3 regions of the Aeribacillus sp. FSL M8-0254 genome follow, and region 2 is predicted to be linked to each of the others. Evidence: predicted binding sites of a transcription regulator. Region 2 holds the regulator's gene; each other region holds the start of a gene.
What was found. Region 2 encodes LexA, which represses DNA repair genes until DNA is damaged. Its sites were predicted from a motif close to CGAACATATGTTCG; they were not measured.
Positions count from the first base shown of each region.

Region 1: a site for LexA is predicted at 4,984-4,997, ahead of NSQ44_RS12180 (Y-family DNA polymerase). Genes of this name have one in related genera too.
Region 3: a site for LexA is predicted at 6,846-6,859, ahead of uvrB (excinuclease ABC subunit UvrB). Genes of this name have one in related genera too.

Region 1 covers NZ_JBBOZY010000001.1:2,502,137-2,512,766, reverse strand. The annotation lists gene rnz (ribonuclease Z) at 1-367, shown strand, start outside; gene namA (NADPH dehydrogenase NamA) at 633-1,658, opposite strand; gene proC (pyrroline-5-carboxylate reductase) at 1,788-2,624, opposite strand; gene NSQ44_RS12190 (MBL fold metallo-hydrolase) at 2,950-3,918, shown strand; gene NSQ44_RS12185 (SDR family NAD(P)-dependent oxidoreductase) at 3,919-4,713, shown strand; gene NSQ44_RS12180 (Y-family DNA polymerase) at 5,053-6,309, shown strand; gene NSQ44_RS12175 (YolD-like family protein) at 6,348-6,677, shown strand; gene NSQ44_RS12170 (iron chaperone) at 7,182-7,553, opposite strand; gene NSQ44_RS12165 (iron chaperone) at 7,576-7,947, opposite strand; partial or broken gene NSQ44_RS12160 (class I SAM-dependent methyltransferase) at 8,347-9,126, shown strand; gene NSQ44_RS12155 (iron-sulfur cluster biosynthesis family protein) at 9,335-9,658, shown strand; gene NSQ44_RS12150 (DUF2552 family protein) at 9,669-9,911, shown strand; gene NSQ44_RS12145 (DUF3886 domain-containing protein) at 9,918-10,154, shown strand; gene cyoE (heme o synthase) at 10,527-10,630, opposite strand, start outside.
Region 2 covers NZ_JBBOZY010000001.1:2,010,381-2,021,010, forward strand. The annotation lists gene NSQ44_RS09680 (hypothetical protein) at 1-34, shown strand, start outside; gene NSQ44_RS09685 (DUF2621 domain-containing protein) at 101-526, shown strand; gene NSQ44_RS09690 (CcdC family protein) at 1,264-1,728, opposite strand; gene NSQ44_RS09695 (response regulator) at 1,799-2,155, opposite strand; gene NSQ44_RS09700 (cytochrome c biogenesis CcdA family protein) at 2,283-2,993, opposite strand; gene NSQ44_RS09705 (YneF family protein) at 3,313-3,531, opposite strand; gene sirA (sporulation inhibitor of replication protein SirA) at 3,618-4,049, opposite strand; gene tkt (transketolase) at 4,163-6,139, opposite strand; gene NSQ44_RS09720 (DUF896 domain-containing protein) at 6,245-6,475, opposite strand; gene NSQ44_RS09725 (YneB family resolvase-like protein) at 6,551-7,201, opposite strand; gene yneA (cell division suppressor protein YneA) at 7,220-7,534, opposite strand; gene lexA (transcriptional repressor LexA) at 7,694-8,317, shown strand; gene gdhA (NADP-specific glutamate dehydrogenase) at 8,653-10,032, shown strand.
Region 3 covers NZ_JBBOZY010000001.1:706,402-717,031, reverse strand. The annotation lists gene sda (sporulation histidine kinase inhibitor Sda) at 1-22, shown strand, start outside; gene NSQ44_RS03420 (acyl-CoA dehydrogenase family protein) at 307-1,470, shown strand; gene uvrA (excinuclease ABC subunit UvrA) at 1,912-4,788, opposite strand; gene uvrB (excinuclease ABC subunit UvrB) at 4,795-6,777, opposite strand; gene NSQ44_RS03405 (CsbA family protein) at 6,903-7,133, opposite strand; gene NSQ44_RS03400 (hypothetical protein) at 7,497-7,790, opposite strand; gene NSQ44_RS03395 (ROK family protein) at 8,276-9,163, opposite strand; gene NSQ44_RS03390 (heavy metal translocating P-type ATPase) at 9,310-10,630, opposite strand, start outside.

The DNA of each region.
Region 1 (10,630 bases), 490 kb from region 2:
TGGAAGAGTTTTGAATGGAAAAGATTTTTTAGGTCCTGTCAAAAAAGGTCGGATTGTTTCGATTTTGGGTGATACAAGATATTGCAAGCAAAGCGTCGAATTATCAAAGGATGCGGATGTTTTAGTGCATGAGGCGACATTTGCAAAGGATGAAGAGCTTTTGGCCTACAATTATTTTCATTCGACAACAGTTCAAGCAGCGCAAATTGCTTTAGAGGCAAACGCAAAAACGTTATGGCTGACGCATATTAGCTCGCGATATCAAGGCGAAGAGGATTGTCAAATGCTTCTGGCTGAAGCAAGGGCTGTATTTCCTGAAGCAAACCTTGCTCATGACTTTTTATGTGTCCCAATTCCTAAAAAGTAGAAAAAATGGTATGGGGATGCCAAAAATGAAACTTTCGCCGCCTTTTTTACATAGAATAAAAGAATCGTCTACAGGCATATTTAGTCCTATAATCGGGCAAAAAAATCGTCGACATGATTCTTATAGAATCTCTGAACTTTCAAAATTTTTTCGGTTGCGGCAATGAAAGAATGATATGTTGATTCAACACTCACTGTATGCTTTGGAAAATGCAATATGCAAACAAAAGCTGCCTCAAAAGGCTTTTTTGAGACAGCTTCTTCTTTTATACGCGCCATCCGCGTTCATATTGTGTCGGCGATTCAATTTTTGCGTTTAGTTCATTAGCTGCATGGTAAGGCCAATATGGATTTCTCAATAATTCGCGGGCGACAAAAATAAGATCCGCCCGGTTGTTTTTTAAAATCTCTTCCGCCTGCAAAGGTGAAGTAATTAAGCCGACTGCCCCTGTTTTGATGTTTGCTTCCTGTCTGATTTTTTCGCTAAATGGCACTTGGTACCCGGGATAAACATCTATATTTGCCGGGACAAGCCCTCCTGAGCTGACATCAATCAAATCGACACCATCCTCTTTCAGCCATTTAGCAATTTGTATGTAATCATTTATCGTCGATCCGCCTTCAACATAGTCACTGGCGGAAACACGAACAAACAACGGGCCTTCCCACACTTTCCTTACGGCTTGGATAACCTCTTTTAAAAACCGGTAGCGGTTCTCTAAGCTTCCTCCGTACTCATCATTGCGCTTGTTTGATAGCGGAGATAAAAATTCGTTAATGAGATAACCGTGGGCAGCATGGATTTCGATGATATCAAAGCCTGCGTCCTTAGCTCGTTTTGCTCCTAATTGAAATTTTTCAACCGTTTCTTTTATTTGTTCTTTTGTCAGTTCTTTCGGTGTACGGCTGTTTTGATCAAAAGGAATTGAAGATGGGGCGAATATGTCTCCGCTCACATTTGACTTTCTTCCTGCATGAGCAAGCTGGATACCTGTTTTCGCTCCGTATGATTTGATTTGCTGCACAAGTTCAGCCAATTTTATAATATGGTCATCTTCCCATATACCGAGGTCCAATTCAGAAATTCTGCCTTCCGGCGTAACAGCTGTTGCTTCAAGAATGATGAGGCCCACCTGTCCTACCGCTCTTGAAATGTAATGTGTGAAATGAAAATCTTCAAGAAATCCTTTTTTATTTGCGGCGGAGTACATGCACATCGGCGACATGACAATTCGATTTTTCAATGTGACATCTTTAATCGTAAATGGAGAAAATAATAATCGGTCTTTCATCTTTTATTCGCCTCCCTAAATATTTCCTTTGAAATTTTAGCAATTATGATTATTTTTGTCATATGATCTGCTTGGTAAATATAAAAAAGGGGTTCAGTATTGCTCGCTGAACCCGAATCCGATTTCAGATTATTGTTCGTTCACCAGTTTTTCCTCCAAAGCGCTGTTTAATTCTTTTGACCGTTCGACTGCCCGTTTCACACAGCTTATAATAGCTTCATCTACGTGATGATCGTTTAAGACGCTTAAGCCGGCTTCAGTTGTGCCGCCTGGGCTCATTATTTCTTTTCTTAGAGTAGACGGCTCTTTGTCAGACGTTTTTAACATTAATGCTGCCCCATAAAGTGTTTGAACAATGAGGGAGCGCGCCATGGACTTTTCTAACCCGATTTCTTCTGCTGCTTTTTCCATTGCTTCTACTATGTAATAAATATAGGCTGGTCCGCTTCCTGCCAGTCCTGTGACGGCATCGAGCTTGTCTTCTTCAACAATTTCAACTGTTCCGATCAATTGAAACAGTTCAACAGCTGCTGACAGGTCACCATCCGTTGCATATTGTCCTTGTGCCAAGGCGGTTGCTGATTGTCTGATGGTAGCGGACGTATTCGGCATTGCTCGAATGACGGGAATACGTTTGTTGAATAATGTTTCAATTGCTTTCGTTGAAACGCCTGCGAGCATGGAAATAACAAGATGGTTTTCTGTTGCGTATTCGCGGACTGTTTTTACTGCCTCGTCAACGTCCTTCGGCTTCATCGCGAAAAAAATCGTTTTTGTGTTGTCAAACAAATGCTTTTTATCTTTTGTCATCGTGACGCCGTATGTTTTTTGCAGCTCCTCGAGCCGCTTTTCATTGGAACGGTTTGTCACAACGATCTCTTCTCTCCGGCACTTGTTCCCGTTGATCAATCCGGATATAATAGCTTCCGCCATAGATCCGGCTCCGATAAATCCAAACTTGTACATAAAAAGAGACTCCTTCCTGATCGTTTTATATGTTTCTTTTGAACTTCTTCCCTATAAACTTAGTTTAAAAGAGAAGAGATTCAGTTGGAAAGGTAGCGAGAAAACGTTTTACTATTCATCTGTTAAGCAACAGAAGCGCATGCTTTGGATAGGCTTGTATGATGAAATGTTTCCCTGCCTTAAATTCTAAAAGCGTTGTAGAATTAATTTTTTATCAGTTCCTACGGCTTGTCAAGTATACTTATGAATTATTTGAATAAAATGACAAATTGATTTATCATGTGTAAAATAAGTTATATTAAAAAATTAAAGGCGGTTTGCAAAAATGTTCAGCAAAGATGCAATTTATAAAATAACGATCCCTATACCTTATCCGATTAAAGATGTGAACGTGTATGTTGTAAAAGGGGACGCATTGACATTAGTGGATGCAGGGATGAAAACGGAGGAAGCGTGGAGAGTTTTTGAACATAAGCTGAAGGAAATAGGGCTTGTGCCTGAGGATATTGAGCAAGTCATTCTTACCCACCATCATCCTGACCATATCGGTTTGCTCGATTTTTTAGATGGCGATCTTCGTGTTTTGGGCCATCGTTTGCTTGCTCCTTGGCTTTCTCATGATGTGCGTTTTTTTGATCGGCAAAAGGAATTTTTTTTAGAATTGTTGAAGCAGTTTGCCGTCCCAGAGTCGTTTAAGTCACACTTAGATCATCTTGATCTTTCCTTATATCCACGCAATCATCCGCTGACCTCCTCCATTCAAGAAGGAGATGAAATAGACGGGATGCCTGGGTTTACAGTCATTGAGACTCCTGGACATGCCCAAAGCCATATCGTTTTGTACAATGAGGAAGACTGCCGAATGATCGGCGGCGATCATTTGCTGAAAACCATTTCCTCCAATCCTGTTCTTGAAATGCCGTATGAAGGAAAAGAGCGTCCAAAACCTCAGCTGCAATATAATGAATCTTTGAAAAAGCTTTTGCATATTCCGATTTCTGTTGTCTTTCCGGGTCATAAAGATGAATTTTTCGATCCTCACCTGTTGATTCGGAACCGTTTAGACAAACAGCATGAACGCGCGCTCACCGTATTAAAGCATTTAGAAAAACAGGAAATGACGGTGTTTGCTCTTTGCAAGCTTCTTTTTCCGTCTGCTTATCAACAAGAGCTTTTATTTGCTATATCAGAAACTGTTGCTCAGCTTGATTATTTAGAACAATATGGAAAAATTAACAAAAGAATAGAAAATGGCGTTTTACTTTTTTCCGCGCAACGAAGAGGTGACAAATAAATGAATTCGCGGCTTAAAGATCGATTGGTAGTTATTACGGGGGCATCGAGCGGGATCGGGGAAAAAATCGCAAGGATCGTTGCAGAAAGCGGTGGACATTTAGTTTTGCTGGCTAGGAGGAAGGATCGTCTCAAGAAACTTTCGGATGAGCTTCAAGCCTCTCACTCTATTTCTTGTACATATTACGAACTGGATGTCAGTGACCTTGACGCAGTTTCCGAAGTATTTACGGACATCACAGAGAATTTTGACCGAGTGGATGTTTTAGTCAATAATGCTGGTTTTGGCATTTTTCGAAATGCAGAGGAAGCAACATTCGAAGAGATGCAGCAAATGTTTAAAGTAAATGTGTTCGGATTAATTGCTGCGACAAAGCTGGTTCTTCCGAAGATGCTGACCCAACGGGAAGGGCATATTATTAATGTCGCCTCTCAGGCTGGCAAAATAGCTACTCCGAAATCAAGCATCTATTCTGCTACAAAACATGCTGTTTTAGGCTTTACGAACAGCTTGCGGATGGAAGTGGCGGACCGCGGGATTTTTGTAACATCTGTCAATCCGGGTCCAATTGAAACGGATTTTTTCAATCTTGCCGATACGTCAGGGGATTATGTGAAAAACGTCCAACGCTGGATGCTTAATCCGGAAGCTGTTGCACAAAAAATCGTGAGCGCGATGCTGACAAATAAACGGGAAATTAATATGCCTGTTTGGATGGAGCTTGGCGGGCTTGTTTATCGTCTCATGCCCTCCCTATTTGAAAAAGTTGCCGGAAATTTGTTTCGGCAAAAATGACCGGGAGCATGATGCAGGAAATGAACAGAAAGCTGAAGGCGGACTTTTCTCTAAAATCTCCGCTCTCACTTCTGAAAAGGCGCATCAAGCGTCTTTTTATTTTGACAAAAAATTCAGCTCGTTCACCGATTTGTCACCAACTTAAATCTTCTAAAAAACGCGGCTGTATTTTGAATAAGCTTTCCAAGCTTAATATCTGTTTTTCGATGCCGTACTTCGTTGTTATGCTCCTTTTGTACCGCGAAAAATGGCGCAAATTCCCATTGAAACCGAACGTATATTCCTATACAATAAAAATAAAATAAAACCGAACATACATTCTCATGAGGGGATGATGGAATGAATTATGAATCGTTTCCAAACCGGCATATATTATGCATCGATATGAAAAGCTTTTATGCGAGCTGTGCGGCGGTCATGCTGGGGCTTGATCCTTTAACAGCCCACATTGCTATCGTTGGGGACAAAGAGCGGACAGGAAGCATTGTATTGGCCGCTTCACCAAAACTGAAGGAAGATTTCGGAATTCAAACCGGATCCCGCTTATTTCAAATTCCAAACGACCCCCGCATCCGCCTCATCACTCCGAAAATGGCGACGTATTTACGGATTTCTGCTGAAATTACTCGGCTGCTGAACCGCTATGTTCCGAAAGAAAACATCCATGTTTACAGCGTAGATGAATGTTTTATTACTGCAGATGGAACAGAAAGACTTTGGGGGGATGCGCATAGTCTGGCCGAAAAAATTGTGGAAGATTTACGAAATGAATTTTCTCTCCCATGTGCGGTCGGGATCGGTCCAAACATATTGATGGCGAAGCTTTGTCTAGATTTGGAGGCGAAAAAGAAAGGTATAGCGGAATGGACGTATGATGATGTCAAAACGAAGCTGTGGAGCATCAAGCCGTTGCGTAAGATGTGGGGGATTGGGGCAAGACTTGAAAAAACGTTAAATCGAATGGGAATTTTTACAGTCGGTCAGCTCGCAAATTATCCGTTAGAGCTCCTTGAAAAGAAGTTCGGCGTCATGGGGAATCAGCTTTATTACCACGCATGGGGAATAGATCTTTCCGACATAGGCTCTCCGATTATGCTGGGGCAAATCAGTTTTGGAAAAAATCAAATATTGCTTCGCGACTATCCGGACCCCGAAGAGGTGAAATGCGTCATCTTAGAAATGTGCGAGGAAGTGGCAAAAAGAGCGAGGGAACACCGGATGGCGGGGAGAACAATCAGCCTTGGAATCGGCTACAGCCAAAAGGAAGGCGGAGGAGGATTTTACCGTTCAAAAACGATGGATGTCTCAACAAATATTACGATGGATCTTTATCGAGCCTGCCTTTCGCTGTTTGATCGTTTTTATGAGGGAAAGACAGTCAGAAAAATTTCCATCTCTCTTTCCAACGTGGAAAAAGACAGCGGCATGCAGCTTGATTTGTTTCGACCGAACCGCATAAAAGAGCATCGTTTAGGATATGTAATGGATGCGATTCGGAACAAGCACGGCTCCAATGCACTGCTGCGCGCTGTTTCGTATACGAAGGCAGGAACGAGTCTTCACCGCAACAAGCTGATCGGCGGGCATTATGCGTAACGAATATGAAGAAAAGAAAGCAAAGGATGGGATAAACAATGATTCAGGATCGTGGAAGCATAAAATGGACAGCTATGATGCTGCCCGAGCATGTGAAATTACTAAGGGAATACAATGAAAGTTTAGATAAAGTCGAAAAACCGGTTTTAGATGAACAAAAATATGAAGAATTTAATGAAGTTATCTGTGAGGCTATGGAAGAGAACATTACTCTACAATTCACCTATTATCAAAAAGGTGAAATAAAGAAGCTTGTCGGCAATATTCATTATATCGATCAGCTAAAAAGAGAATTACGAATTGTTGATTACTTGACTAAAAAACATGTTTTAAAATTAGGAGATATTATTGAAATTGAGCAATACTAAGAAAACAGCATTAGAAATACAAATTTAATAGGGGTAGCGTAAGGTCAGGAAAATGCAGATTTACAACGCTTAGAAAATGACGATAATTAACAGCCCAATTTCTAAAAATTTGAGAAATTGGGCTTTTTGCGTGCGCCCGGCGGCGTCCTATAATGGAATAACTAAAACATGATCTCAATCTTAAAATCAATTAATTTTTCTTTCACTAAAAAAGCACCCGTTAGTGAATAAGTGACATTCACGGTTAACTAAAAACAATTAAGTTTCACTCTGCCACTATAGGGTCATTTTCTGGAATAAGTAAGAGAATTATTTTCTTAGCTCCTGTAATAATTTACACTTATTAAAAAAGGAGGCACCCCAAACTTTAACATTAGCTGTGTCAGGGAGTCCACAACAAGAGTGTTGGGGCATGTAAAAGCGTGGGGAGCATAGTTTTGTATAGCTATCAACTCCTTAAAGCCTCTCAGAAGCCCTCACAGGCTTTCTAAGGGCTATCCTATTCTATTTCCGCCAAAAAGTTGAACAGTCTGCTTTATCCTGAATATTAAATTCAATCATTTTCTCCAGCAACTCGTAATTTACCGGCTCATTCCACGGAATTCGAAACAAGCCTTTGGTAGCGCTGTAGCCAGCTTGGGCGATTTCATCGGCAAAATGCATCATTGTCTTTTCTTCAGGTGAAACGCTCAAATGATGCTTCGCTGTGGAAAAGCCGATGATAAATGTGCCGTGATCGGTAAACATTGGCGTATTCCACTTGATTTGCGGTTTCAAATTTGGAAATTTATTGGCAACCCACGCCAAAATTTCCTCTGTTCGGTCGCGGTGGCTGGGGTTATCAATACCTGCTAAATATTTTGCAAAAACTTCCATGTCTTCCTCCTTCGATATTATGCTATTTCCGCCAAAAATTCGAATTCTCAGCCTTATCCTTGATATTAAATTCAATTATTTTCTCAAGCAATTCGTAATTAACTGGTTCAGACCATTGAATTCGGAACAAGCGTGAAGAAGCGCTGTAGCCAGCTTGAACGATTGCATCAGCAAAATGCACCATTGTTTTTTCTTCGGGTAAAATGCTCAAATGATTCTTTGCTGCGGCAAACATAATGATGTATGTGCCGTGATCGGTAAATGTGGGTTTGTTCCACTTGATTTGCGGTTTCAAATTTGGAAATTTATTAGCAACCCACGCCAAAATTTCCTCTGTTCGGTCGCGGTGGTCGGGGTTATCGATACCTGCTAAATATTTTACAAAAACTTCCATGTTATTTCCTCCTAAAATAAAAATCGTTCAGAGAAGTTCCTCAAACCCATTCGTCGTTAAAACTCCTCACAGAACCGCTCAGACAAGTTCTTAAACAACACCTATTTCCGCTATATATTTTACAACCTGAATAGTCAAAATGGCTTAAAATGCAAATTAGTTTGAAATTTTCCATCCGAATGTAGAGTTAAAAAAGGTTCGATCATTTAAAGCAAATTATAATAAAGATTGATAAAACAATGATATTGTGAAACAATTTACTTAAACGAAAGGAAAGGGTACAGCACCAAATTAAATGAATATTAGTTTAATTTATGCTGTATCTTTTCACTAGTCAACTACACGAGCCGTAGCAATTCAATGACCGAATTGCTACGGTAATCAGTTTATGATTTAAGGATGGCTGATAACTTGAAAACAAATGCTAGGTATCAAACTTGGATTCGAATGAATAAACTACTAATTTTTTTGCTTTTTTCACTTTTATTCATTTTGTTGGCATTCTTACCTATTAATTTATATCTGCGAGTTTTGTCAGGTATTATAGCGTTACCATTAATTTATATTACATTTATCTTTCTTATTCTTATTACCAATTCGCAGCATTTGGGGGAAATTATCAGTCAAAAATACATGACTTAATTGTTGCCAAGGTGAATTGGGATGGGCAAGGAAAAATACTGGATATAGGAAGGCAGCGGTTCACTGATTATAAAACTTGCAAAGGCTTTTCCTGAGTCCCTATTAACTGGAATTGATTATTGGGGCGACGATTGGGAATATTCGAAAGATCAATGCCAACGAAACGCTGAAATTGAAGGGGTTTCTGATCGAATAAATTTTCTGAAAGCAAGTGCCACAAAACTGCCTTTTAAAAATGATGAATTCGATATAATTGTAAGTTGTCTAACATTTCATGAAGTTAAAGATGAAAGAAATAAAATAAAAGTAATGAAAGAGGCATTAAGAGTGTTAAAACCTGGTGGTGGATTTGTCTTTTTAGATTTGTTTATGGATGAAAAAATATTTGGGGATGAAAAAGAGCTCTTAAATTCCTTAAAGAAACATGGTGTATCTGAATTGAAAAGCTACAAACTCGCTAAAGTAATGAAACTGCCAAAGCTTTTATTGAACAAAAAAGTATTAGGGAATGCAATGATATTGATTGGAAGAAAATAGACGTGTCATCATTTGCTTGTGAAAATAACGCTGATTTCTTACAAATAAAAACAACACTTTATTCAACTAACCCAGCTAATAGTTTGTCAATATTTCTCTATAAATGTTTAAAAAACGTTAATCGGTTATGTTCATTCTGCTTCAATAAGCGGAGAGAGCTAAAATATGATAGAATGGAGGCAAAATCAAAAAAGGATGATTTCAGCCTATGAACATTTCGTTTACAAACGCAGCGAAAGCAAAGCTTAAAGAGATATTGGAAATGAACGAAAACCGCTATATAAAGCTGAAATATGATACAGATGGTTGCGGCTGTGTCATGAGCGGTGTTACTGTTCTTTGGCTTGTGAAAGATCTTGATGAGGATGATATGAAAATTGATACAAATTTTGTCCCGGTGTACGTGGAGCGATCAAAGCTTGTTTTTTTAGATGATGAATTGCAAATCGATTATCACGGGCAAAAACAAATATTCATGCTCAAAAGTCCAATGCAAATTTACAATCCAAGAATGAGCTGCATTGTGAAATGAGGGAACAAAATTGAAGGAACGTCTAGCTTCTTTAAAGAACATTGCTTTAAATAAAACATGGGTGTCCTTTCTCCATGACAATCATCCGTACACCCTTCTGCATTGGTCTGTAGGAGGAATGGGATATGAAAAAAAGGATGTGTGGCTGATTCAAGATGAAATGACGTTTGAAGCGGAAGAGTTTGCCACGATCGATGAAGCAATTGCATGGATGGAAAAAAACATGCAGAATATTCACGATGTATTAGGATAAAAAAGCATGCATTGGTCAAAGGAAGGGAAAAATATGAAAGATGCATGGAATCTCAAAGATCAGATCGGCGAAGAAAAAGCGAAAAAGCTTATAGATATGAAGAAACAAATTGAAGAAGAAAAGGAGAAATTAAAAAAACTGGAATTGGAGCGTAAAAGAAAAGAGGAACAAAAGCGGGAAAAACAGAAAAGCTTTGCTGAATTGCTCGCAGAAAGCGACTTGAAATGGGAAGATTTTAAATAAAAAGCTGGAAAGGAGGCTGTCCAAAAAGTCAGGGTTCACTGACTTTTTGGAGCACCTTCATTTTAGGGACTTATCGGATAGACCATTTTTCCTGTCTTGTTTATATCCTCCAGAAGTCTTATGAAGGACTTTTCTTATGTTTTCTTTCTTCATTAGGTTCTTCAAAAGTTGTATGACGGACATTCAGCATATACAACTGCTTCTTGTTGGACTTCATTGCCTCTATGAAGGACATTTACAAATTTTATTCGATTATTTTTGTCTTTCACAGTAGTATTTTTCCCCGATCCTTCATTTTAGGAACTCATCGGACAGCCCCTTAATTCCCAACATTTATTATGCCGCCATGAATTTGTTTAGAAACGCTTTCTTTTATAAATGAAAAAGAATTCCCACAAGAGAATAGATAATGACAGTTGAAAATAAGATTGTCATATGAAACAGAGAATAAAGAAACATTGATTTTGCCCATTTCT
Region 2 (10,630 bases):
ATTGATAGATGCATATGAGTCGATTAATCCTTAACGGTTTTCATCAACTTCGCCGAAGTGCACGAATTAATGGAAATGTTAAGGCGATGGGGGTGATTACATGCTTGAAGGCTGGTTTTTATGGTTTATTCTCATATGGGTTGGTTTTCTTATAACTATGTTATCGATTGGCGGCTTCTTCATGTTTCGCAAATTTTTGAAACGGCTGCCGAAAGAAGACGGAAAATCTGAACTTGATTGGGAAGAGTATTATATTCAACAGACTCGGCATTTATGGTCAGAGGAACAAAAGGCGTTGTTAGAAGAATTGGTTGCACCGGTTCCAGAGCTTTTCCGCGATGTTGCCAGACAAAAAATCGCAGCAAAAATCGGTCAACTGGCATTAGAAGAAAAAGCTCCATCTATTACGCAAGATTTAGTCATTCGAGGCTATATTATCGCAACTCCAAAACGGGACCATAAATTTTTAATTAAAAGACTAAAAGAAAAAAATATCGACTATTCCAAATATGAAGCACTCTTTTAAAATCGAGTAGGAGGGAGCGATTAACTCCCGTCCTCTCACACCACCGTACGTACGGTTCCGTATACGGCGGTTCAATTAAGATGATTGACGCAAGTCTTTATAACTTCCGTGAATAGCTGTTCTCTTTATGCCAGTGGTCACTCCACCCTCCAAGAGGTCTCCCACGGGATTCACCGCTTCCTTCCTCAAGTGAGGTACTACGTTTTCTGTGTTCATCATGACTCACTGAATGCCAAGGGCTATTCTCTCTTAATTGTTCGGTCCTTCTTAGTTGTTCTAGACCAACTAATACTATGACCTCTGCTGACTTCTGACGGTTCAGCTACTTATCACTAAGTAGGTTATGAAGCGCATTTCACCTATCCGCCAGACCTCCCCGGGTAAGTACATGCACTTTCACACCATCTATCCGCCTCATTTACTCGATATGACCTTCGACAGAAAGAGCTTTGTTTTGTTTGGCAAACTCACTCAATCATACCTAGCCTTATATGAGGTTCGTGTTCCTCGGACCGGTGTTTTGCCTCCAGCTTCCTTCAGATTCCGCGTCACCACGGACACCCTTTCGTTGAGCTAACCTCTACTTCTGTCTTCGGGGTTCGGGACTTACACCCTATAGTTCATGTACATGCCGGGCGCACCAAAAACATAAGCCTTTCGGGGATTTGTCCCGAAAGGCTTATTTATATGGAATAAACGGTAACCTGCTTTAAACAGCCGGCAGCTATATGTATTTTTTACGTTCCGTTCAGTTGATTTTTCAGTTTTTTATACGAAATGAACATCGCAATTCTCCAAGGAACAATCATTCCAAAAGCCAGCAGCCAGAACATACCGCTTAATTCGCCAACATCGATAGACGCGCTTAAATAAGATTTTAGCAGAATTCGTACAACTAACAGACCAATCAAAATGTAAACAAAAGCTTTTGACCTTTTTAAATAGATTTCTTCTCCCCGAACTTCAAAAGTAGAGGTTTTTATTAAAAAAATCGAAAAAATCAGCCCGACTGTCAACGCCTCCAAAATTTCCATCGGCGTTATGCGGAATTGCGGAAATAAATACATAAGGGCTCCAGTGCTCATAAAGATCGGAGGCAAAATAATTTTTTTCGCTGTCGCCGGCTTTTTAGCAGCCTTTGTTCTGATCATAATTACGACAATACCCATTAATACAGCCGTAATAGAAGACCAAATGACCATGCAGAACCATCCTTTTATTTTCAGCTTCTTTCTTTAATAATATTATAGAAAAAAAAACAAAATGAAAAGGCTAATTCATAACTCTTTTGATGGCTTCCATCACACGATCTTCATCAAAAGGCTTTGTAATAAAATCGAGTGCTCCTGCTTCTATCGCTTCGATAACCATTTTTTGCTGTCCCATTGCCGAACATATAATGATTTTCGCATCCGGAAATTCCTGTTTAATTTTTGTAATAGCCTCAATGCCGTTCATTTTCGGCATTGTGATATCTGTGATTAATACATCTGGTTGTAATTGTTTGTATAATTGTACCGCTTCGATGCCGTTTTCCCCTTCTGCAACAACCTCAATACTATGCTTTTTCAAAATGTCCTTTAATGTTTCCCTTAAAAATTTCGCATCGTCAACGATCAATACTTTCAAATTAATTCCACCTCAATTATCCTCGCAAACTAAATCCTTTGATATTATACTACTTTCTGTCACAAAAAAGTACCGAGAGGTTTAAAATATTGTCAAAAATCTCGTTTTTCTCTTAAATGACTAAAAATTAAAACCCGGTTGGTAAAAATATAAGAATTTTGTTCATCCAATTAATAATTTTAGTCATCCAATCAAAAAACAGCAGAATTCCCATGAAAATCATGAATATGCCTCCAATTTTCATGATTTTCACATTATGTTTTTTGATCCAATTCATCCACCCGATGAAGAATGATAAAATAAAGAACGGTACTGCAAAGCCTAGCACATATGCTGTCATATACAGAACTCCAGAACTAGGATTGGTTGCTGCTAAACCGATTACTACCATAAGAATTGGGCCCGTACATGGAGTCCATCCAGCTGCAAACGCCATACCAATCAGAACAGATCCAAGAAATCCGGCTGGACGATTTTTGAATTCAATTCTTCTTTCCTTCATTAAAACATCAGGTTGAAAAACACCGAGAATAACAAGTCCAAAAAAGATAATGAGGATCGCTCCTATTTGTCTTATCAGATCTTGATAGTTCAAGAAAAAGTTTCCAATCAAGGATGTGCCGAATCCCATTGCGATAAAAATGGCAGAAAAACCAACTAAAAAAAAGAAAGTATGTAATAAGCTTCTTTTTTGCAGCATAGCGTTTTCAGTTTTCAACTCATTAGCCGATACCCCAGTTATATACGATAAAAAAGCAGGATATAAAGGCAAGCTGCACGGAGAAATAAACGATAAAAAACCTGCTCCAAATGCTAAAAACACATTAATTTCCGACATTTTGCTGCTCCTTCCAAAAGATTTACCTCCATCCATTCTAACAGATCATTGAATAAATGTTTAAAAGAACGTTTGACATTTTCCGCACATTATTACAATGAACCTTCCTGCCATGAATAACATATTCTTACAGCTTCTTACAACGAAAAAAGAATTAATCTTACCTTGAAAAAGGAAAGACTAATTCTTACTTCACAATTCCGTATAAAACAACGCGTATATTAAATAGTATAGATAAAAATTACATGATGTCAAAAAATATGATTGGTCATCATGAACTAATTTAATGAAAAATCATTCAATAATGCCTGAAACGAAATTATTTTAATTGATTTTGCATCGCTTTCATCATTTGATTGATTTTCTTCTGGGATGGTTTCATTCCCATTTGCATCATCATCATTTTCAACATTTGTTCGTTAATAGGTGGATTTTTCTTCAAATAATTCATCATATACTTTCGAGCGATAAAAAAGCCTAGCGCTACGCCGGCAAGTAATGCCAGAACAGCGATTAATATCGCCAGCCAAAGTTCCATCTTATTTCCTCCTTCATGTTGTCTATCATACAGTGTACTAAACCATATGACATTATACAATATTTCATTAGCAAATTTCCGCAACTTTAGACAAATTTTCTTTCTTTAATTGGACTCAGCCACCCGTATCGTTCATTTGTAAAATCCATGGCAAAAAAATAAGGATCGAATTTTCCCAATATATCAAAAAACAATAACTCACCGTCAAAGCTGCCGGTACAAATCATTTCAATATACCGTTCCTTTAAAACCATAGTAGCTTGTCCTTTTTGATTTTCCATTTGGATGGCGTGAATCGATGATACCTTTTGATAATGGTTTCGGTGAGACAAGAATGACTGAAGCAGCAAATCTATTTCTGAAATGGGAATGGCTCTTGAAATATAATTGACTTGCCTTTCCAATTGTTCAAAAATAGGATGCGTTTTCCTTGTCCAAAAAAATTCTTGATATAACTGAAAAATTTTCGATTCCCTATGATAAAAATGCTCAGCAAATTCCTTTTTTATCAAATACAAATAAAAGTGCCTCATGCGCTCACCTCATTGTTACATTCCTTTTTTGCTATTATAAAGCAAGGAATGTAAAAGGTTTGTCTTATGGTGGCGGATAGAGGCACTAATTTTGGCGATTATTTCCGAACTAATTCTTTTACTTTTTCGACAACATTTTCAACAGTAAAACCGTACTCGCTTATAATTTTTTCCCCAGGTGCAGATGCTCCAAACTTGTCGATAGCTAAGATTTCACCTTCAGATCCGACATAGCGCTCCCAGCCAAGCGAAGATGCCATTTCGATCGCAAGACGCTTCGTTACGCTGCTAGGAAGAACTGATTCTTTATAATCTTTTGATTGCTTTTCAAAACGGTCCCATGACGGCATGCTGACGACTTGCACATCAATTCCATCAGATGCAAGAATTTGTTGAGCTTTAATAGCTAGTGCTACTTCTGAACCTGATGCAAGTAGAAGAGCATCCGGTTGATCCGATTTCGCCGGTGAAATGACATAAGCGCCTTTTGCAACACCTTCTTCAGCATTTTCTTTCGTACCTTTAATAGTTTCTAAATTTTGGCGCGTTAATACTAATGCAGTCGGTGTTGATTTAGATTCCAGCGCAACCTTCCACGCAGCTCTTGTTTCATTTCCATCAGCTGGACGAATGACAGAAAGATTCGGCATCGCTCTCAAAGAAGCTAATTGTTCAATCGGCTCATGTGTTGGTCCGTCTTCTCCAACCGCTATGCTGTCATGAGTGAACACGTAAGTTACAGGGAGATTCATTAACGCTGCTAAACGAATCGCTGGCCGCAAATAGTCAGAGAAAACAAAGAACGTTCCGCCAAAAACACGTAAACCTCCATGCAGAGCCATACCGTTCAATGCTGCTCCCATGGCAAACTCTCTGACACCAAACCAAATGTTTCGTCCGCTGTGATCTTCCGCAGAAAAGTCTCCTGAACCTTTTATTGTCGTTTTGTTTGATCCAGCTAAGTCTGCAGATCCCCCAAAGAAATAAGGAACTTTTTCAGCTATTGCATTTAATACTTCTCCAGAAGAAGAACGGGTTGCAACGCTTTTTCCTTCTTCATAAAAAGGTAAAGATTGATCCCAATTTTCTGGCAATTCACCATTGATTGCTGCCTTTAACTCTTTTGCAAGTTCAGGATATTCTTTCTCATACTTTTCAAACAAATTATTCCATTCAATTTCTTTCTGCTTTCCACGTTCTTTTACATTTTTCTCAAAATGCTCATAAACTTCTGCTGGAACATAGAAATCTTCTTCAAATGTCCATGCATAGGCTTCTTTTGTCAATTTTGTCTCTTCTGGGCCTAACGGCGAACCATGAACGGAAGAAGTGCCTGCTTTATTCGGCGAACCATATCCGATTGTTGTTTTTACTTCAATTAATGTCGGTCGTTGTTCATCCAATTTGGCTTCTTCAATGGCTTTCGAAATCTCTTCAATGTTGTTGCCGTCCTCAACGCGCAGCACTTGCCAGCCCATAGATTTAAAGCGCTCTTCTACATTTTCTGAGAATGATTTATTTAAATCCCCATCTAGGGAAATATCATTCGAATCATAAAGAACAATTAATCGTCCAAGCTTCAAGTGACCAGCTAAGGAAGCTGCTTCAGAGGAAATCCCTTCCATTAAGTCACCGTCACCGCATATGACGTATGTGTAATGATCAACAATATTGTATCCTTCTTTATTGTATGTAGCTGCTAAATGACGTTCTGCCATCGCCATTCCAACGGCCATTGCTATTCCTTGGCCTAATGGTCCAGTTGTTGCGTCAACGCCAGGTGTATGTCCGTATTCAGGATGTCCAGGTGTTTTGCTTCCCCATTGACGAAACGACTTAATATCATCCATGGAAAGATCATAACCCGATAAATGAAGCAAGCTGTAAAGCAGCATCGACCCATGTCCGGCAGATAAAACAAAGCGATCTCGATTAAACCAATTAGGGTTTTCAGGGTTAATGTTCATAAATTTCGTCCACAGCGCATAAGCCATTGGTGCGGCGCCCATTGGCATTCCAGGATGTCCGGAATTCGCCTTTTCAATCGCGTCAATGGATAATGTTCGAATCGTCATGATGGATAAATCTTGAATGGAATGAGTCACCATTATCATCCTCTCATCTGTAATTTCAGTTTATAATCTTATCTTTATTGTTGTAATAAGGCAACACCCCATCCATTAATGCAGCCTTTTATTTTTTAATTTTTTCAATTTTTCCGGTGTAACATCATTACCTTTCGGATCAATCACTGTAACATTTTTTAAGGTGTTTTGAAAATCCCGACGAAACGACTCTAAATATTCCTGCCTTAATTGCTGCTGCTCAAGCTTTTCCTCTTGCGTCAATCCTTCTGACTTAGACTTTTTAGATAGTTCATTAATACGGTTAAGTTTTTCTTTTGAAATCATAAGCTGAACCCCTTGTATATTTTTGCCGCGCTCTTTTATCATACTAAATGCAACCACTAATGACAACAATTATTGCTATGATTCTCCTTTTTCTGACAAAAATTGTTGATATCTGCGATGGACAGTAGCTTTTGAAACGTCATAGCCGAATCCTCTTAACGTTGCCGCTATTTCTGAAAATGTCAGGCCGTTTTTCCGCAATCGGTCAATCTCCTCGATCGGAACTTCTTTTCGCTCTCTTTTATAGGAAGAATTTCTATTCTTTAAATTTTTTTCAGGCCTGTACCCATTTTGTATAGCTCTCAACATTCCCCGCTTTATTTTCAAATTATGAATTTTTCGTTGATATTCTTCGACAATTCCTATGATTTCAAGCACCATCGTGTCTGATTCAGACAGTTCCATCTCCCCGCGATGGGCAGCGGTGAAAATTTTCACACCTTGTTTCAAAATGGAATGGACAATGGCGATTTTGGCATTCCCTCTGCCAATTCTTGTTTCATCCTGTATTAATACCGCTTCAATATCTTTCTCCTCAATCAATTCCAGCAGTTGAAAAACCCCTTCACGATCAACATCATACCCGCTCGCTTTTTCTTCTATCACTTCAACAACTTCCATACCGTTTTCAGCTGCGAGCTTTAACAGCTCGTCCTTCTGTCTTTTCAAAGATGTTTCCTGCTCTGCTTTTTCAGTGCTGACTCTTGCATAAACGACTGCTCTCATGTTAAATGCTCCTTGCGGTTATTCTTTGTTTGCCAAATATTCAGCATTGTAGTATTTATTTTTTTCAATCGGAATGACGATTGTTTCCCCCGGTTTTACAACAAGGCTTTGGAGATTGTTTCGCTCCTGAACCCATTTTACAAATTCTGAATGAGACATATTGTCATATTCTTTATATTCATCAGCGATTTTCCACAAACTGTCCCCTTCCTTCACTTGAACCTCCAAATAATGATCGAGCTCTTCCCTTTCTCCAGTATACGAAATCGCCAAAACTGCCGCCATGATGACAAGGAAAAAAGAAACGATGTAAGACCATGATAATTTATCCATTAAGAACCGCCCCCTGGAACAGAATATTTGTTCGGTTTTTTGTTTTTAAGTATAAAAGGGAACACATGTTTCTGTCAAGCAAATATTCGAACTTACGTTTGCTTTTTTGGAAAAATCATGCTATAATCGACACAAATTGATATGACTGAGGTGCTTGACATGTCAACAAAATTATCTAAGAGACAACAAGATATTTTGAACTTCATTAAGGAGGAAGTAAAAAAGAAAGGATACCCTCCCTCTGTAAGAGAAATCGGCGAAGCGGTCGGTCTTGCCTCCAGTTCAACTGTTCACGGGCATTTAGCAAAGCTTGAGAGCAAAGGACTGATTAGAAGAGACCCCACAAAGCCGAGAGCCATTGAAATTTTGGACGATGATGGCAGCCACCTTCTGACAAACAATGTGATCAACGTGCCGGTCATCGGAAAAGTGACGGCTGGTATTCCGATCACTGCCGTTGAAAACATCGAAGAATATTTTCCGCTTCCGAATCATATTGCGTCAGGTGATGATCAACTTTTCATGCTTGAAGTAGTCGGAGAAAGCATGATCGAAGCAGGCATTCTGGACGGAGATTTAGTTATTGTCAGACAGCAGCAAACAGCCAATAACGGCGACATCGTTGTCGTGCTCACAGACGACAATGAAGCGACCGTAAAAAGGTTTTTCAAAGAAAAAGACTTTATACGGCTTCAGCCAGAAAACCCAACAATGGAACCGATTATTTTAAAAAATGTGACAATACTCGGAAAAGTGATCGGGTTATACCGTTCCATACACTGAATATTCGATGTCTCAAAACAGGTGAGGCATCCTTTTTCTTTTTATAAAATTTTCAAAATTCCCTCTCTTAGCGATGTTAAATTTTAAACAGTTTTTCTAATCAATATGTATGCAGACAAGCTAGATTCAATGAAACAAATTTCAGGCGCCTTTTCCGCGCCTGCATGCAAAGCTATTATGCAACAATTCTCAACAGTCATTGTTTTTTGATTTATTTTGTTGTAGAATTTTTTATTGTAGATTTCGCTTCCTTAGCCAGTGCCGGGATGATTGACTGAATTGTTTAAATTCTTCTAACTGCTAACTGCTTAAATTTTAGGTATAGGAGAGGTGCTATGAATCAATTACTTATGAAACAAAGTGAACTGAAAAATGCAAAGCAATATGTCAATGAAGTATTTCAATCCGTGCAAGAAAAAAATCCGAATGAGCCTGAGTTTCTTCAAGCTGTAAAAGAAATATTTGACTCGCTTGTGCCTGTATTTGCTCAACATCCTACATATATAAAGCACGGAATACTTGAAAGAATTGTTGAGCCGGAAAGATTGATCATTTTTCGCGTTCCATGGGTGGATGACGAAGGAAAAGTGCGTGTAAACCGCGGATTTAGAGTGCAATATAATAGTGCAATCGGGCCATATAAAGGAGGCTTGCGCTTTCATCCGACCGTCAACGCCAGCATTATTAAATTTTTAGGATTTGAACAAATCTTCAAAAATTCATTGACTGGGCAGCCGATCGGCGGAGGAAAAGGCGGATCTGATTTTGATCCGAAAGGTAAATCAGATGGGGAAATTATGAGATTTACACAAAGCTTTATGACAGAGCTTTACAAACATATTGGACCAGATATTGACGTTCCTGCCGGCGATATTGGAGTTGGCGCAAGAGAGATCGGATACTTGTTTGGCCAATATAAAAGAATACGCGGCGGATTTGAAGCTGGGGTGTTAACCGGAAAAGGCATTGGTTACGGTGGAAGCTTAGCGAGAACCGAAGCGACAGGGTATGGAACTGTTTATTTTGTTGAAGAAATGCTTAAAGACCATGGATTAAGCTTCAAAGGAAGCACAGTTGTTGTCTCTGGTTCTGGGAACGTTGCCATATATGCGATTGAAAAAGCAACACAATTAGGTGCAAAAGTTGTCGCATGCAGCGACTCTGATGGCTACATTTTTGATAAAAATGGAATTAATCTTGAAACGGTTAGAAGGTTAAAAGAAGTTGAAAGAAAAAGAATTAAAGAATATGTAAATGAACATCCTCATGCAGAATATTATGAAGGCTGTTCCGGAATTTGGTCCATTCCGTGCGATATTGCCCTCCCATGCGCTACTCAAAATGAAATCGATAAAAAAGCAGCTGAACTCCTTGTTTCCAACGGACTCAAAGCTGTTGGAGAAGGCGCCAACATGCCGTCTACATTAGAAGCGATCGACGTGTTTTTATCAAACAATATTCTTTTTGGACCTGCAAAAGCTGCTAACGCAGGCGGAGTTGCTGTTTCAGCATTAGAAATGGCTCAAAACAGCGCAAGATTATCTTGGAGCTTTGAAGATGTCGACGCAAAATTACGTGATATCATGAAGAACATTTACCGAAATTGCGTCAACGCTGCAAATGAATACGGCTGCTCCGGAAATCTTGTCGTCGGCGCTAACATTGCAGGATTTAAAAAAGTCGCTGATGCAATGGTAGAACAAGGAGTCATTTAAAAGATAGAAAAATGGTCATTTCCATCATTTATTCTTTATAGTGAGTAAACATATATGATAATCGCTAAAGCTTTACCTAACCTGCTTTGGCGATTCATCATGCTCACTATAATACCCCATCTTAACTTGAGTGAATAGAAATTGACATCACACCGATCCAAATTCACTCTTCTTTATTTCCACGATTCAATCAAATTTTTCCCTATCAGTGTATCCCATTCAATGAGAGAATTGAAGTTTTATGTCAGATTTTCTTACATATTTTTTTACGCTGATGCCTTGATTGATTATCTTTTGCTTTTTAAATAAAAAAGGCAGATTGCACTGATGTTTGTTTATCTGCTTCTTCTCTTCTTTACTCTCAATATTTTGTATCATCAAGTATAAAATTTATAGAAACAAAGTAACTGCTATTAAAATTGATTTTTCCAATTAAAGCATTTTATTATTGATATGGTTGCTCCTTCTATCCAGCGCTAATAACCTTCAGCACAAATACTTGTTCATCTAAAAAACACCGAATACGGCTGCCCATCCTCCAATGAAACGGCGGTATTTTCACTGACTGACTTTGGATAAGACGATTCGTTGACGATGT
Region 3 (10,630 bases), 1.3 Mb from region 2:
TCCTAACATAAATGTACAATAAAATTAAACTCACGGAGAAGATTATACCATTTTTTCGTTATTTTGTAAAATAAATTTTTCTTGAATTAGAATGGATGTTTCATGATCGTTTATATAATTTTTTCTGAAAGGGGTTGTTACATAAGCAGAAAACTGACTTATGGACAGCCCTGCATACGTTATGACACAATGTAAGAAAAAGGCCGTTCTCCTTTCTCGAACGATGTCAGGGCATTTTTTCATGCTAAATTATTGAACCTATTAAAATATTAATCTGAACAGATTTTGCTTAAGGAAGTGTGGAACGTGTCAAAAAAATTATTTGTGAAAACGGATGCGCAAAGATTGTGGATCGAAAAGCTGTTAAAGCATGAAGAGTCGTTTAAAAGTCATTCTAGGGAAAGCGATGAAAAGACAAAGTTTCCAAAAGAAAATTTCCAAGCGCTTGTCAATATAGGGTATACGAAGCTCTCGCTGCCAAAAGAATATGGAGGCGGCGGAATTGGTGTCACAGATCTAGTTCTATTCCAAGAAACCATTGCTAGCTTTGATGGTGCTACAGGCCTAGCCATCGGTTGGCATCTGGGCGTCGTTGGGGAGTTGTATGAGAAAAAACTTTGGAGGGAAGAAAAGCTTGCCTCTTTTGCAAAAGAAATTTTAAACGGCGCTTTGGTGAACAGAGCAGTTAGTGAAGCAAAAACAGGCAGTCCAACCCGCGGCGGGCGCCCTGAAACGGAAGCAGTGAAAAGAGATGGCAAGTGGATTATTTCGGGCAGAAAGACATATACTACTATGTCACCTGTGCTGACACATTTTCTTGTATCTGCATGGGTTGAAGAAAAGGAAGGAATTGGATTTTTCTTAATTGAACGAGAAGCAAAGGGATTATCAATTGAAAAAAATTGGGACGTTATCGCCATGAGAGGAACAGAAAGTCACGATCTTGTGTTAGATAACGTTGAAGTAGCAGAAGAAAATTTTGTAGAGCTAAACCATGGACCGAGAGGAAATACAATAAATGGTTGGATTCTGCATATTCCCGCTTGTTATTTAGGTATTGCACAGGCGGCGCGTGATTATGCAGTGAAATTTGCGACAGAATATTTTCCAAATAGTATAAATGGAACCATTAGCCAATTGCCAAATGTACAAAATTTAATCGGTCAGATTGACTTAGAATTAATGAAAGCTAGACATTTCTTGTATAGCGTAGCGGAAATTTATGATGATGAAGCACGCCGTCCATACATTACAAACGAGCTTAGTGTTGCGAAGCATATTGTGACGAACTCAGCCATCAACATTGTCGATATGGCGATGAGACTAGTTGGAGCAAAAAGCCTTCAACTGTCAAATCCGTTGCAGCGGTATTATCGTGATGTGAGAGCAGGGCTTCACAATCCGCCAATGGATGATATGACGATTTCTAAATTGGCTCAAACAGCCATTCAAGAAATGGAAAATAAATAATTTATATAATGCCTTCTTTTCACAGGGACTGATTTTAAAAAAGCTGATCCAAGGCCGTCAAATATTTTTTTGGGTCAGCTTTTTTATGAATTAGCAATGCATCAAAGATATTCAATACATTCGGTAATTGTAGACATCGTGAGCACAATAACTAAGACGCCGGAGAATCCGATTCATCGAGTCTTCAAAATTTTGAATTTGAATGAATGATAGGAGAAACATCAGTTTATAAAAAAAGAGCCCTTTGTCACACAAAGGCTCAAGCTCTGTTTTATGCGAAATGTTCATATATCAAAGAAAATCAGTATTTCCTCGATTTTTCGCTGAAAGGGCTAGTAAAAATCTACAACTCATCTCCTGAAAACCGATGGAATAAAACCATCCGTTTCAGGAATTTTAGGAACATTCTTCGTCATTTAAAAGAGACTGGCAACAGCCTATTTAACTGTTTGCCGCTGCCTCTTTTTTCAAAATGAAATTTTTCATTCTCTCCCGATCCCGATCCAAAATCGGTTTTAAATATTTTCCTGTATAAGACTGTTTCGCTTCTGCCACTTCTTCAGGGGTACCCGTTGCAATGATTGTTCCTCCGCCGTCCCCGCCTTCTGGTCCAAGGTCGATGATATAGTCAGCTGATTTAATCACATCTAAGTTATGCTCAATTACAAGAACTGTATCTCCGTTTTCAACAAGCCGATGCAAAACCTTCAAGAGTCTAGCAATATCGTCAACATGCAGCCCTGTTGTCGGTTCATCTAAAATATACAGCGATCTTCCAGTAGATCTGCGATGCAACTCTGAAGCAAGCTTTATCCGTTGTGCTTCCCCACCGGACATTGTCGTAGCCGGCTGACCAAGTTTCATATAACCAAGTCCTACATCGTAAATGGTTTGCAGCTTCCGTTTGATTTTTGGAATATTTTCAAAGAACTGAAGTGCGTCTTCCACAGTCATTTCTAAAATATCCGCAATATTTTTTCCTTTATATGTGACTTCAAGAGTTTCCCGGTTATATCTTTTTCCGTGGCATACTTCACACGGAACATATACATCTGGAAGAAAATGCATTTCAATTTTAATGATTCCATCGCCTCGGCATGCTTCACAGCGGCCGCCCTTCACATTAAAACTGAAGCGTCCTTTTTTATAGCCTCTTACTTTCGCTTCATTCGTTGCTGCAAACACATCACGAATATCGTCAAATACGCCGGTATACGTAGCTGGATTTGAACGCGGCGTTCTTCCAATCGGAGATTGGTCAATGCTGATGACCTTATCGAGATGTTCAATCCCTTTCATTTCTTTATAGACACCAGGTTTTGTTTTACTGTTATTCAGCTTTTGCGCCAAGCCTTTTTGCAATATTTCATTGACTAACGTACTTTTCCCCGAACCAGATACACCTGTTACTGCCAAAAATACACCTAAAGGAAATTTGACATTTACATTTTTTAAATTGTTCTCGCTTGCTCCTTTTATTTCAATATACCGACCATCCGGTTTTCTTCTTTCGACCGGCAATGGAATGAACTTTTTCCCTGACAAATATTGTCCTGTAAGCGAACGGTCATCATTCATCACTTCTTTTGGTGTACCCGCAGCTACAACTTGACCGCCGTGCACGCCAGCTCCCGGCCCAATATCGATCAAATAATCAGCCGCAAGCATCGTATCTTCATCATGTTCAACTACAATCAATGTATTGCCGATATCCCGCATATTTTGAAGAGCACGGATCAGCCTGTCATTGTCCCGTTGATGCAAACCGATAGACGGCTCGTCCAATATATAAAGTACTCCTGTCAGTCTTGATCCGATTTGCGTGGCAAGACGGATTCTTTGCGCTTCTCCACCAGAGAGCGTACCAGCTGATCTGCTTAATGTTAAATAATCAAGACCTACCTCAATTAAAAAATTCAGCCGTTCTTTTATTTCTCTTAAAATCAAATTGGCAATTTTCATTTCTTTTTCTGTCAATGCCAATTGGTCAAAAAACTGATAGGCTTCACGAATAGATAATTGAGTGACTTGTCCGATATGGCGTCCGTTAATAAGAACAGCCAGACTTTCCTTTTTCAGTCGATGCCCTTTGCATGTCGGACACGGCTGATTCGTCATATATTTTTCCATTTGTTCACGTATGAAATCAGATGTCGTTTCTTTATAGCGCCGTTCTATATTGTGGACCACACCTTCAAATTCTACATAGCCTTCCCGGATTTGTCCGAAATCGTTCTCATAGCGAAAATAAATTTTTTCCCCGCCGCTTCCAAATAAAATTTTATCGAGCAGATGTTTCGGTATATCTTTAACTGGAATGTCCATATCAATACCGTAATGGTTGCAAACCGCTTGAAGAAGCTGCGGATAATATTGAGAGCTTGTCGGCTCCCACGGTGCAATTGCGTGTTCCTTTAATGTCAAGTTTTTATTTGGAATAACGAGATCCAAATCCACCTCTAGTTTTGAACCTAAGCCGTCACAAGCATGACAAGCTCCGTACGGGCTGTTAAAGGAAAACATCCGCGGTTCAAGCTCTCCAATCGAAAAACCGCAAATCGGGCAGGCATGATGTTCACTGAAAAGCAGCTCTTCGCCATCGATGATGTCAATTATGACTTTTCCATCACCTAATTTTAAAGCTGTTTCAATTGAATCGGTCAACCGGCTTATAATCCCCTCTTTCACGATCAGCCGATCCACAACGACATCGATGGAATGTTTTTTATTTTTTTCAAGAGAAATATCGTCGGTAAGCTCCATCATTTCTCCGTCAATCCGCACGCGGACAAACCCTTGCTTTTTTATTTCCTCCAATGTTTTCACATGCATTCCTTTTTTTCCAGACACAACAGGCGCAAGAACCTGCAGTCTTGTCCGTTCCGGATATTCCATAATCCGGTCAACCATCTGTTCGATTGTTTGCGAAGAAATTTCTATCCCATGCACCGGACATGTCGGCCGCCCGACACGGGCAAAAAGAAGCCGTAGGTAGTCATAAATTTCTGTCACCGTTCCGACCGTTGAACGCGGATTTCTGCTTGTCGTTTTTTGATCAATCGAAATGGCCGGCGATAAGCCTTCGATCGCATCGACATCAGGTTTATCCATTTGTCCTAAAAATTGGCGGGCATAGGCAGATAAAGACTCCACATATCGCCGCTGTCCCTCTGCATAAATTGTATCAAATGCTAAAGAAGATTTACCCGATCCCGATAAACCTGTTACAACGACAAGCTTGTCTCTTGGAATCGTGACATCAATGTTTTTTAAATTATGAGCGCGTGCACCTTTTACAACAATTTTATCCATTGCCATATCCAATCATCCTTCCGCTTTCAGCTCCAAAATTAGATCGCGCAATTCAGCAGCTCTTTCGAAATCTAATGCTTTTGCAGCTTCTTTCATTTCTTTTTCCATACGGGCTATCAGTTGTTCTCGATCTTTTTTCGACATTTTGTTCAGCTTCACAGCCTTTTCCGTTTTATATTCTGCTTCATCTTCCGCTGCATATGTCGCCCTAATTACATCGCGAATATCTTTTTGAATCGTTTTTGGCGTAATGCCATGTTGACGGTTATATTCCTCTTGAATCGCACGACGCCGTTTTGTTTCGTTTATGGCGATTTCCATCGATTTTGTGATTGTATCAGCATACATAATGACATGCCCGTTTGCGTTCCGAGCCGCCCGTCCGATTGTTTGAATAAGAGAACGTTCCGAACGGAGAAATCCTTCTTTATCTGCATCCAAAATTGCAACGAGAGAGACCTCCGGAATATCAAGCCCTTCCCTGAGCAAATTGATCCCGACCAACACTTCATGTTTGCCAAGGCGCAGGTCGCGGATAATTTCAATGCGCTCGAGCGTTTTAATTTCGGAATGGAGATATGTCACCTTAATCCCGATTTCCCGCAAATAATCCGTTAAATCTTCCGCCATTTTTTTCGTTAATGTGGTCACAAGCACCCGCTCATTCCGTTTAACCCGCTTTTGAATTTCGCCGATTAAATCGTCTATTTGCCCTTCAACAGGTCGGACGTCAATGGTTGGATCTAAAAGTCCAGTCGGGCGGATAATCTGTTCAACAACAACCGGCGTATGCTCCAGCTCATACGGCCCAGGGGTGGCAGAAACATAAATGACATGTTTCATATGCTTTTCAAATTCCTCAAATTTTAACGGACGGTTGTCAAGTGCTGAAGGCAAACGGAATCCATGATCGACAAGCACTTGTTTTCTCGCCTGGTCGCCGTTGTACATCCCGCGGATTTGCGGAATCGTCACATGCGACTCGTCAATGACGATCAAAAAATCATCTCCAAAATAATCTAAAAGCGTATAAGGAGTCGAACCGGGCGGTCTTAATGTAAGATGACGGGAGTAGTTTTCAATCCCGGAGCAAAAGCCCATCTCCCGCATCATTTCTAAATCATATCTTGTCCGTTGCTCGAGCCGTTGCGCTTCCAAAAGCTTTCCATTCTCCCGCAGTTCATGCAGCCGTTCCTCAAGCTCCTTTTCAATATTAGCAATGGCAATTTTCATTTTTTCTTCTCTTGTCACAAAGTGTGATGCCGGGAAAATCGCTACATGCTCCCGCTCTCCAATAATTTCGCCTGTCAGCGCATCAACTTCACGGATGCGGTCGATTTCATCTCCGAAAAATTCCACGCGGATACAATGTTCATCGCGCGAAGCAGGGAAAATTTCCACTACATCCCCGCGCACGCGAAAAGTTCCCCTGCGAAAATCTACATCATTTCTTTCATACTGCACATCCACTAAACGGCGCAGCAAGTCATTGCGCTCGATTTCCATTCCTGTACGAAGACTTACAACCAGCTCACGATATTCTTCTGGCGAACCTAAACCATATATGCAAGAAACGCTTGCGATAATAATAACATCTTTCCGTTCAAACAATGCAGAGGTGGCCGAATGTCTTAATTTATCAATTTCATCATTAATGCTCGCATCTTTTTCAATATACGTATCTGTTTGCGGAACATACGCTTCCGGCTGATAATAGTCATAATAGCTGACAAAATATTCAACTGCATTGTTCGGGAAAAATTCTTTAAACTCGCTATACAGCTGTCCGGCAAGCGTTTTATTATGGGCAATGACCAGCGTCGGTTTGTTCACTTCTTTAATCACATTGGATATCGTAAACGTTTTGCCAGTTCCAGTTGCACCTAACAATGTCTGATGTTTTTTTCCTTGCTTGATTCCCTCCACCAGCTCTTTGATAGCTTTCGGCTGATCTCCTTGAGGCTGGTAATTTGAAACTAATTCAAACCGATCCATGGAACATCCTCCAATTCAGAAACTTATATTATATTTTAACATATAATCAGACTGAATCACCAAAAATACGAACTGACGTTTGATTTTCATAGACAATAAAAACCTGTCAATCGTGTTGAACAGGTTTAAGTAGATGTTTTCTTATCCTTTTTCATGCTTCTGGCAGCGATAAAACCAGCTGCTAAGCTGGCTACATCCAAAATGGCGATATAAATAGTATCCATATGACCTGCAAAATAAGAGGCAATTAATAAACCAGCCGTCAACAATGTCCCAACGACATGACTATATGTAACTCTTGTGAAAAATAAGACAAGCAAAAAAGGGGCGAATGCGGCAAACACAAGCTTGATCATAAAAAAACCTCTTTTCGTCAACGGTTATACATTTATTATATTGAAGCCCTCAAAAAGCTTTCAAGCAAAACCACAAAAGAGAAGGGAAAAATAAGCCAATGCAAAGAATAAAAAATAATGCGATGTATAGCGGTCAGAAAACCTAGGATACAGGGGAAATAGTTGAAATCGATGAAGTCAAAATAAACGAATAGAAATAGCTTTATGATTATATTTAAATGCAATAATGAAGCTCATAGGCTAAAAAATTCGCCTTTATGAAAGCAACTTTTATACTATTTCTTACGATCACCCCCTAAGACTACCCTAAGCATATAAAAAAGCATCCAATAGTCGCCTTTTTTCACTATTGGATACTCTTTCTTAATCTTGAGATAGATATAACAAATGATCTAGATTTACATATGAAATATCGTATTCAGAATTTACTGCATGTAATATTTTTTGATAATCTTCCACCTTAAGATTTAGCGGTAGATTTTCAAACAATTCTCCATTTACATGAAAATCCAGTATTAATGCACAAAAATCTTTACCATCAACTAAATCCATTGCAAACTCTCTAAAAATATCTGCATCTTCTTCATTGAACTGTTCATCTGACAATACATAGATTTTTATTACATTTTGAAATTGTTGAATATCCTCTTCATTCATGTATTCATAAAGGTCTTCTTAATCCCCGATCATAAGATATCCCATAGACATACTGTTTTTAAATAATAAATAAATTTCTAAATCCCTAAGTCTAATTTGTCTTTTTTAAGATATATAATTTAATTGATTCTTCCTCTAAATGTAGAGATGTTTAATAATTGTTTAAAGATTAAAAAATATTTTTCAATATTCGTTTTGTTTCAGGATATACATGGCAATACTCCTGAACTCCACTTATCAAAAAATGAATGATTCCAGCCACCTAAACTTAATCATCTCAGCTATAACATAAAGAGCTGTTAGGTCACCGAGCAATATCTTGGATCAATTCTCTTTAGCATTAGTTTTAGCTTTATCTAATTCTTTTTGGTTCTTAACTGCATTCTTGAAAGTTTCCTTTTCTTGTACACATTTTTGTATGCCTGATTTTATTTTATGGCTTGGGTTATCTGTAACGATTATTTGCCGATAAATGTTCTTGAGCTTTATTTTTGATTATGCTCCAAAAACGCCTCATATGCTAAACCGATTGCTCCGCAAAGTCCCGCATTATCCCCTAATCCGGGCGGAACAATATAATCTGCAATGTTTTCTAGCACCACTTCATGGCGAACATATCCGTTTAATAAAGCTTGAACATTTTGATGTATAAGGGGGAACAATTGCTTTTGTTTGGCGACTCCGCCGCCAATTATTATTTTTTTAGGCGATAAAACGAGTATAAGGTTGGCAATTCCTTGTGCAATATAGTACGCTTCCAAATCCCATACTTTCTCATTTTTTTCTAATTCTTGCCCCTTTTTTCCCCAGCGTTTTTCTATAGCAGGACCGGATGCCATTCCTTCCAAACAATCTTTGTGATACGGACAATTGCCGGCAAACGAATCTTCAGGATGGCGCCGAACAAGCATATGCCCCATTTCCGGATGGATTAGCCCGTGTACTAGATGTCCTTCAGAGATGGCACCGACTCCGATCCCGGTACCGATCGTCATATAAATGCAGCTATTCAGACCTTTCGCAGCCCCCCATTTCATTTCCCCCAGCGCTGCTGCATTGACGTCGGTATCAAAGCCAATTGGAATAGGAAATTCTTTTTTTATCGCTCCGACAAGATTTATATTCGCCCACTGTAGCTTCGGAGTAGATGTTATGTATCCGAATGTTTCGCTTGTGCGATCTAAATCAATCGGACCGAATGAGCCAATTCCAAGCGCTTTAATATCTTTATCCCGAAAAAATTTGACCACTTGTTCAAGCACTTCATCAGGCGTTGTCGTCGGAAAAGAAGTCCGCTCGATGATATTTCCGTTTTCATCTCCAATTCCACAGACAAATTTTGTTCCGCCCGCTTCAATTGCACCTAAAAGCATGCACAATTCCTCCCATGATTTTGTCCAAAATGTTATGTCCAATTTTTCATTAGCGGCAGGTTGTCAAATTAATAAGATTATAATAAATGTCATATGTTTATGGAAGAGAAATATTAAAAAATGCAAGAAAAAAAGGCGATCAGCCATTAGCTGAAAGCCTCATTTAGAAGTTTTTTATTTCGTTCCCATAAAATCGTTAAACTAATGAGGGTCACTAAAACAGTCGCCCCCATATCAGACAGAATGGCTATCCAAAGCGTAAGCCAGCCTGGAATCGTCAGCAGCAGTGCAGCGGCTTTTAAACCTAGAGCAATCCCGATGTTTAACTTGATGATTCTGTTCACCTTTTTGGCGGTTGAAATAGCTTCAGGCAGCTTTCCTAAATGATCTTGCATTAAAACGATATCAGCCGTTTCAATTGCGCTGTCTGTTCCTTTTCCCATTGCAATGCCTAAATCAGCAGCTGCGAGCGCAGGCGCATCATTGATACCATCTCCGATCATTGCCGTTTTTCCTGAGAGAGACAGTTCTTTTACCTTTTCCACCTTTTCTTCCGGCAGAAGGTTTGCAAAATATTCGCTTAAACCAACCTTTTTCGCCACTTTTTCAGCAGTTTTTTCGTGGTCTCCTGTCAACATGACAGTCCTCTTCACACCTGTTCGGTGAAGCATGCGGATCACCTGGCTGCTTTCCTGTCGAATTTCATCCGCTATACCGACCATACCGAGAACGTTTTTGTCATCTGAAACCAAAACGATTGTTAGTCCTTCCTGTTTAAAGGTCTTTATGTCTTCCTTTACATTTTCGCTGAGCGAAAGATGTTGAATCGTTTTTTCATTGCCGATACGGTATTCCTTCCCGTCTATCTCCGCTTTTATTCCCTCACCTGATGTTACAACAACGGAGCGAGCCTCCAAAAGGGAAACATTTAACTCATCTATTTTTTTCATAATGGCTTTAGCGATCGGATGAGTAGAGGATTTTTCAATTGATCCGATGATGCTCCAAAAAGAAGGATCATATTCTACAAACTTCTCTACATAAGGCTCCCCTTTTGTCAGTGTACCTGTTTTATCAAAAGCTATTATTCCAATTTTCCCTAATTGCTCTAAATAAACCCCGCCTTTTACAAGAATGCCTTTGCGTGCATTTCTCGTGATTCCTGAAACGATAGCAATGGGAGAGGATAAAACTAATGCACATGGACAGCCGACAATTAACACTGCCAATCCTTGATATAAAGATGTTCTCCAATCAACTCCTAAGAAAAGCGGCGGAATAAAAATAACGACAAGAGAGATAAGCATGATCAAAGGAGTATAATATTTCGCAAACTTATTAATGAATTGCTCAGTCGGCGTTTTTGTTTCCTGCGCTTCTTCAACTAAATGCAAAATTTTCGCTAGAGACGATTCTTCGTAAGGCTTTGTTATCCGAACTTTCAAAATTCCTTCATTATTAATGCTT